DNA from 2 places in the Providencia sp. UF-224 genome. Region 2 is predicted to be linked to the other one. Evidence: riboswitches for the same ligand, from Rfam matches in the RefSeq annotation. Region 2 holds a riboswitch; the other holds the start of a gene.
The links. Region 2 has a riboswitch for thiamine pyrophosphate ahead of thiC (phosphomethylpyrimidine synthase ThiC). Riboswitches for the same ligand answer to the same signal wherever they lie in the genome.

Region 1 (4,208 bases), on a different contig from region 2:
GTTCTTGGGGCAATTTGCAGGGCGTCATCCACATTATGAGACACCATTAACAATGTGATGGATTTTTCTGCACAAACCGTTTTTAACAACATAAGCATTTCATGGCGCAGGGCAGGGTCGAGGGCTGAAAAAGGCTCATCAAGCAATAAAATCGGTTGATTGCGAACCAAACAGCGGGCAAGGGCGGCACGTTGGCGTTGCCCACCTGAAAGCTGTGCTGGCAAGCGGTCTAAGCACTCAGTTAAACTGACATGAGCCGCAATTTGCTCGACGACCTGCATTTGCGCCGAGTTCAATCGCAGGCTTGGCTGCAAACCGAGGCCGATATTTTGCCGTATCGTTAAGTGCGCAAATAAATTGTTTTCTTGAAATAGCATGGAAACAGGGCGCTGTGCTGGTGGCGTGAAGGTGTGATCTTGCCCATTAAGTTCTATTGTGCCTGTTTTGGGAAATTGAAAGCCGCTAATTAAGCTCAGTAACGTGCTTTTCCCCGCACCACTTGGTCCCATGATAGCGATACATTCCCCTGATTTTACTGAAAAATCAAACGACATCGTTAAGTTATCATATTGGTAATCTAAATTTGTCAGCTTAATCATGGTGTTTTCCTGAAATGCGTTCGAGCAGGCTAAATAAACAAAAACACAGTAATAGCAGCAGCATCGCAGTTACCGCGCCATCATTGGTGCGATATGCCCCAATTTGCTGGTACAAATAATAGGGAAGCGTGCGGAAATTTTCATTACCAAACAGGGCTACGATGCCGAAATCCCCCACTGAAATCACACAAGCAAATGCGAGAGCTTGGGCAATTGGTTTACGTAGTGCTTTGAGCTCAATAATTTTAAAGCGGTTAAACCCGGTGATCGCTAAGGATTGGCATAAAGGGTTATATCGCTCCGCGGTGTCTCTCATAGGGTTTTCGAGGACTTTTAAAGCATAAGGGATAGCCAACAGGGCATTGGTCATTATCACCAAGGGGTAGGGAGATTCAGGTAGCCCAATGGTTTCATTGAAAAAGATAAAAAAACCTGTTGCAAGGACGATCCCAGGCATCGCTAAAATAATTAAGCCGCTTAACTCAATCGCTTGTCCAAGTCGCACGGCTTGGCGTAAACGCAGCTCACGGCTACTCCAAAGCAGCATCAAGGTGAGAGTGACACAAACTACACCAGCGCAGAGCGCAATAAACAGCGATGTTCCTGTGGCTTGCCATAATGCAGGTTGCTGTAAGACCGATAATAGCTGCCCATTTAAACCATCGAAAACGACGGCAAGCAGCGGGGGGAGCAACAATAACATCGCCGCAGTAATTAACAAGCAATCACGAATACGGCGAAAAAGGTTATCTGCGGGGTCTACCCATTGTGTTTGCTGGCTAAAACCAACTGAAAATAAATTATTGATTTTTTGACAGATAAACATCAATCCAAGACAGAAAAATAATTGGATGAGCGCCAAAATTGTCGCTCTACCAAGATCAAAATCATAATTAAGCGCTTGATAGATTGCGAGTTCAATCGTTGTTGCCGCAGGGCCGCCACCTAAAGCGAGTACGGTGGCAAAGCTAGCAAAGCACAACATAAAGATCAGTGATGCGGTAGGGAGGATTTGCCTACGCAAATAAGGCCATTCTAAAATTCTAAATTGTTGCCACTCATTAAAGCCTAATTGCGCAGTCATTTGACGCTGTTCAATGGCGATATTTTCTAAGGATTGCAATAACATTCTTGTGGCGAGGGGCATATTAAAGAAAATATGTGCAAGTAAAATTCCTTTTAATCCGTAGGGCGAAAAGCTGTATTCCACCCCGAGCCAGTCGAAGGTTTTTGCCAGCCAACCTGTTTGCCCGTATACCGATAAAATCCCAAAAACAGCCACTAAAACGGGTAAGACAAGTGTCATCGCGCAGAGGCGTATAAATAATGTACGCCCCCAAAAACGACGACGGTAAAGTGCTCTTGCAAGTAAAATGGCAGGAAGCACGGAAAAAATAGCGGATAAAAATGCCTGCCAAAAGGTAAAGCCAATGACATGCCATAGGTAACTGTCGCTGATGATGTCATCAATGGCGATTTCAGGCGCAAAAAACCACAGCGCTCCAAAACTGAGAAGCGCTATCGCAATTAATAAACCGGAAGCAAAAGCTCCCGGTAATAAAGAGAGATTAATTAACGACTGACGGCGGTTTGCCATAAACGCGTCCAGTTTTGACGTTCTTTAGCCACTTCTTGTGAACTAAATTGTAAGGCTTTTTCTGGCAGAGGCAGTTGGTTATAAACCTCTGGCAGAGGGATATCAATCACCGGATACATCCAGTTAGTAGTCGGTAAAGTGTTTTGGAATTCAGGTGTTAAAACGAATTGTAAAAATTGCTTAGCGAGTTCAGGTTGTGGGCTGTTTTTCAACCTTGCAGCGACTTCTACTTGCATGTAATGGCCTTCATCAAACAAGGCTGCGGCGTAGTTATCTTTTTTGTCGTTGAGCATCTGGTAGCCCGGCGATGAGGTATAGCTCAGAACGAAATCTCCTTCACCTTTTAAGAATAAGCCGTATGCTTCGCTCCAACCTTTTGTGACCGTTAAGGTTTTTCCTGCCATTTTTTTCCAAGCATCTGCGGATTTATCACCATATAGTTTTTCAATCCATAACATCAGGCCAAGCCCTGGCGTGCTGGTGCGTGGGTCTTGGTAGATGATTTTCCAGTTATTTTCGCTATTTAATAGCGCATCCATACTTGTGGGCGGTTGTTGGATTTTATTTTTGTCATAAATGAAAGCGAAATAGCCATAATCATAAGGAATGAAAATAGAGCTATCCCATGCAATAGGTAATTTTAAGGCTGCCGTGTCAATTTCAGCAGGGACAAAGAGGCCTGTTTTTTCGGCGGAATCTAATAGGTTGTTATCTAAGCCTAAAATGACGTCAGCTTTACTTTTTTTTCCTTCCATTCTTAAACGGTTTAACAGCGCAACGCCATCCCCCAAGGCAACAATTTTTAATTCGCAGTCACACTGGGCTTCAAAATTCTTTTTAATTTGCGGACCCGGTCCCCACTCTGCGGCAAAGGAGTCATAGGTATAGACAGTTAGGGTTGGTTTCTCTGCCCATGCCAATTGACTTAAACTGAGTGCACTAAGGGTCAAAATCGATGCTATAATTTTGTTTTTAAACATGCTTTTTCCTGCGCTAAAAGAGAGTGACACAGGATTTGAGAGTGAACCGATGCAGGTTTGCAAGCGGTGGCTCAAATCCCTACGCCGGTATTAACCGGATCAGGTTCTACGGGTTATTTCTCAGCCAAAATAAATTTGGCACCCCGTTGAGACGCTCACTATTGTAGAGACTTCGGACATATCTGCAAACTGTATTGATATAGGTTTACCAGTTAGGGTATGTGTGAAACAATTAGGCATCTTTCAAATTTGGTTATTGGGGTAGTCGAGTGATTGATGATGATGGCTACCGCCCGAATGTAGGAATCGTAATTTGTAATCGGCAAGGGCAGGTTTTATGGGCTCGCCGCTATGGTCAACACTCTTGGCAGTTCCCTCAAGGAGGCATCAATCCGGGGGAATCACCAGAGCAAGCGATGTATCGTGAGTTATACGAAGAAGTTGGGCTACAGCGTAAGGATGTCAGGTTATTGGCATCTACCCGTAATTGGTTACGTTACAAATTACCCAAGCGTTTGGTGCGTTGGGATACAAAACCGGTTTGTATTGGGCAGAAACAGCGTTGGTTTTTACTCCAACTGCAATGTAATGATGCTGATATAAACGTGCAGCGCAGTAAATCGCCAGAATTTGATGGCTGGCGATGGGTCAGTTATTGGTATCCTGTCAGGCAGGTGGTTTCTTTTAAACGGGAAGTTTATCGCCGTGTTATGAAGGAATTCGCTCCAATTGTAATGCCTTTACAGGAACAAAAATTACCACAACGACCTGCTTTTAATAACCGTAGGCGCGGAGCAAAGTAAGCCTATGTTGATGCGTTTACGTGAAATTGTCGAAAAAGTTGCGATGGCGACAAGTTTGACCGATGCGCTTGAAGTATTGGTGGACGAGACCTGCAAAGCAATGCGAACTGATGTGTGTTCGATTTACTTAGCCGATCATCCCCGCCAATGCTATTACTTAATGGCAACCCGCGGGTTAAAGAAACCTAGCGGGATTGCTATTCGCCTTGGCTTTGACGAAGGCGTTGTT
Region 2 (4,208 bases):
ATTGGGGCCGAGTGGTTGTGGGAAATCCACTTTATTACGCTGTATCGCAGGCCTCGAGCAACCGAATAGCGGTGAGCTTTATATTAACCGTAAAAATATTACCCATCAGCCTGCCCAGCAACGTGGCGTGGGTATGGTGTTTCAAAGCTATGCACTTTTCCCCAATATGACCGTCGCGGACAATATCGCCTTCGGCTTAAAAATGCGTAAAATCGATAGCAACGAAAGAGCTAAAGCTGTTGCAGAAGTTATCGAAATGGTTGAGTTGCAAGGAAAAGAACAACAATTTCCTCACCAATTATCCGGCGGGCAGCGCCAACGCGTCGCACTGGCAAGGGCGCTAGTGATGAAACCGCAAATTTTGTTACTCGACGAGCCGTTATCCGCCCTTGATGCGCGCATTCGTAAGCATTTGCGCCAGCAAATTCGCCATATTCAGCGGGAGCTTGGACTCACGACGATTTTTGTTACCCATGACCAAGACGAAGCGATGATCATGTCCGATAGGATCTTTTTGATGAATAAAGGGCAGATTGTACAAAGCGATACGGCAGAGAATATTTATACCCAGCCCGCCAACGAGTTTGTTGCTCGCTTTATGGGCCACTACAATTTGGTGGATGCTCACAAAGCCAACGCAATGTTAGGCGTCAATTTACAAGGCACCCTCGCTATCCGCCCTGAATCTATTTATGTGAAAGAAGCAGGTCGCCAATACGGGACACATATATCACACCCTGTGGATGCCGTAATTTTAGACCATCAATTGCTTGGTAATATTATTCGTTATAGCGTGAATACCCCCGCAGGGGATATGACGGTAGATTTGCTCAATCGCTCCTCTGAACGTTTATTTGAACCCGGCACCCGCCTTGAGTTAATGTTTAATAAAAATGAAATTCGTGCACTTAGCTAATCATACGATAGGAATATAATGCAAAACAAATTAGCCATTTTTGACTTAGATGATACGTTGATTCAAGGGGATAGCAGCGTATTGTGGACGCAATATCTGTGGGATAAGCAAATTATCCGTGACCCACAGTTTGTGGAAGCCGATAAAGCCATGATGGCGCAGTACAATGCAGGAACGTTGGATATGCCAACTTACCTGCGCTTTAACCTGCAAACCCTCGCTGATATCAAAACGGAGCAAGTGGATATCTGGCTGGATGATTTTGTGCAAACCGTGATTTTACCGAGGATCTACCCTGATGCGATTCAAACGATCGCCCACTACCGTGCCAAAGGGATCCCAATTATTGTGATCTCCGCGACCGTTTCATTTATTGTCAAAAAGATCGCAGATCAACTCAATGCCGATGTCGCGATGGGCATCGATATTAAACAGCAAAATGGCTGCTACACCACTGAAATTGACGGTATCCCGACCTTCAAGGAAGGCAAAGTTAAACGCCTTATGGATTGGGTTCGCCACCAGCCAATCACCGATGCGTATGTGTATTTCTACACCGACTCTGCCAACGATCTCCCAATGTGCCAATTCGCCGATGAAACGTTTATCGTTAACGGTGACCCACGCCTTCTCAAAGTCGCCAATGAAAATAATTGGCCGCAATATCAGTGGAATTTATAAACCTTATTTTTAATTTTTAATTTTTGAGGTTTTAGGTTTTAGGTTTTAGGTTTTAGGTTTTAGGTTTTAACTAACTTGCCTTCCAAAGGTTCCTCTAAATTATTCGTGCTAGAGGAAGGCGGCAAACTAAGATATCCTAGGAGCATACACAAGTATGTGACTAGGGTAACTTAGTGCAGCCAACGCACCTATCGCGCGAAGAATGACGAGGAAAAAGCTTGAGAATCACAGGAAGCTCTCTATACTAATTAATTCTTGTCGGAGTGCCTAGTATGTGAAAACATCAGGCTGAGACCGTTAATTCGGGATCCGCGGAACCTGATCGGGTTAATACCCGCGAAGGGAACAAGAGTAATCACTCAGCGCCATTTTTGCCATTTTCCGTTTGGTGAAAATTTAAACGCAACGTCTTTTTATTACTCCTCCGAACTCCTGACAAGCAACTTTCTTTCGATAAACCCGCTTGGTGCGTTTTGCATCATAGCCGTGACAATGTCAGGAAATTGCTATGTCCAATATTACAAATAATGTTATCCCGACCGCTGATTTATCCCCACAAGCTGCACCTGCTCGCACACGTAAAGCCCAACGTGACGCCGCTGAAAACTTTATCAACACAGTTTCTGGCGTTTCATTTCCCAATTCTGAACGTATTTATCTCCAAGGTTCGAGAGACGATATCCAAGTTCCGATGCGAGAAATCCAGCTTTCTCAAACCCTTATTGGTGGCGACAAAGACAACCCGCAATTTGAAGACAACGAACCCGTTCCTATCTACGATACTTCTGGCCCTTACGGCGACCCAACATCAGAACTCAACGTCCACAAAGGTCTGAAAAAAATTCGCGCTCCGTGGATAAACGAACGCTCAGACACCACCAAAGTAGAAAACTTAAGCTCTGATTTCACGCAACAGCGACTTGCCGATGCAGGCCTCGACCACTTGCGCTTTAACAACCGCCCACACCCATTAAAAGCACAAGTCAACAAATGCGTCACCCAACTTCACTACGCTCGTAAAGGCATCATTACCCCAGAAATGGAATTTATCGCTATCCGCGAGAATATGGGCCGTGAACGTATTCGTGGTGAAGTTTTACTGCAACAACATCCGGGGCAAGGCTTTGGGGCTAATTTGCCCGAAAATATTACCCCTGAGTTTGTTCGCCAAGAAGTCGCCGCAGGTCGTGCCATCATCCCTGCTAATATCAATCACCCTGAATCTGAGCCGATGATTATTGGCCGTAACTTCTTGGTGAAAGTGAACGCCAATATCGGTAACTCGTCGGTCACTTCATCCATCGAAGAAGAAGTGGAAAAACTGATTTGGTCAACACGTTGGGGCGCAGATACCGTCATGGATTTGTCCACAGGCCGTTACATCCATGAAACACGTGAATGGATTTTACGTAATAGCCCAGTCCCTATCGGCACAGTGCCAATCTACCAAGCCCTTGAAAAAGTCAACGGCGTAGCGGAAAACCTGACGTGGGAAATGTTCCGCGATACGTTATTAGAGCAAGCAGAACAAGGCGTTGACTACTTTACTATCCACGCTGGGGTCTTGCTGCGTTACGTGCCAATGACCGCTAAACGCTTGACGGGCATTGTCTCGCGTGGTGGTTCTATCATGGCAAAATGGTGCCTCTCCCATCACCAAGAAAACTTCCTGTATGAAAACTTCCGTGAAATCTGTGAAATTTGTGCCGCTTACGACGTTTCCTTATCATTAGGTGATGGCTTACGCCCAGGCTCAATCCAAGATGCAAACGATGCTGCACAATTTGCCGAGCTTCATACCCTTGGCGAGTTAACCAAAATTGCGTGGGAATATGACGTCCAAGTGATGATTGAAGGCCCCGGACATGTCCCGATGCAGATGATCCGCCGCAACATGACGGAAGAATTGGAACATTGCCACGAAGCCCCATTCTATACCTTAGGCCCACTTACAACCGATATTGCACCGGGTTATGACCACTTTACCTCAGGTATTGGCGCAGCAATGATCGGCTGGTTTGGCTGTGCAATGCTCTGTTATGTAACACCAAAAGAGCATTTGGGCTTGCCGAACAAAGATGACGTTAAACAAGGGCTTATCACCTATAAAATTGCAGCGCACGCAGCTGACCTTGCCAAAGGCCACCCCGGTGCACAAATTCGCGACAATGCTATGTCAAAAGCACGTTTCGAATTCCGCTGGGAAGACCAATTTAACTTGGCATTAGACCCCGAAACTGCACGTAAATACCACGATGAAACCTTGCCGCAAGCCTCGGGGAAAATTGCCCATTTCTGCTCAATGTGCGGTCCGAAATTCTGCTCGATGAAAATTTCCCAAGAAGTGCGTGATTACGCAGCCCAAAAAGAGGCAAACGAAAAAGAAGCGGGTATGGAGCAGATGTCTGAAGCCTTCCGTGCCCACGGTAGCGAGCTATACCATGGCGCAGAAATTGTGAACGCAGAGGTCGCTGATAATGAAAAAATCGCCTAACGCTATTGTTGCGCCAACATCACCTTTTCCAGAGACCGAGCAATACCTCGGCCTTTACCCTGTTGTTGATTCCGTTGAATGGATTGAACGCCTGCTTAGTGCAGGTGTTTCCACCCT

Region 1: it holds a riboswitch for thiamine pyrophosphate, as region 2 does, so the genes downstream of both, thiB (thiamine ABC transporter substrate binding subunit) here and thiC (phosphomethylpyrimidine synthase ThiC) in region 2, are expected to answer to the same signal.

What each region holds. Positions count from the first base shown of each region.
Region 1 covers NZ_JBSICC010000018.1:77,660-81,867, reverse strand. Annotated here, with positions in the region: gene thiQ (thiamine ABC transporter ATP-binding protein ThiQ) at 1-599, opposite strand, end outside; gene thiP (thiamine/thiamine pyrophosphate ABC transporter permease ThiP) at 592-2,196, opposite strand; gene thiB (thiamine ABC transporter substrate binding subunit) at 2,172-3,176, opposite strand; TPP riboswitch at 3,235-3,332, opposite strand; gene rppH (RNA pyrophosphohydrolase) at 3,446-3,979, shown strand; gene ptsP (phosphoenolpyruvate--protein phosphotransferase) at 3,984-4,208, shown strand, end outside.
Region 2 covers NZ_JBSICC010000033.1:24,356-28,563, reverse strand. Annotated here, with positions in the region: gene AC4IFO_RS20115 (ABC transporter ATP-binding protein) at 1-916, shown strand, start outside; gene AC4IFO_RS20110 (HAD family hydrolase) at 935-1,597, shown strand; TPP riboswitch at 1,847-1,959, shown strand; gene thiC (phosphomethylpyrimidine synthase ThiC) at 2,106-4,091, shown strand; gene thiE (thiamine phosphate synthase) at 4,075-4,208, shown strand, end outside.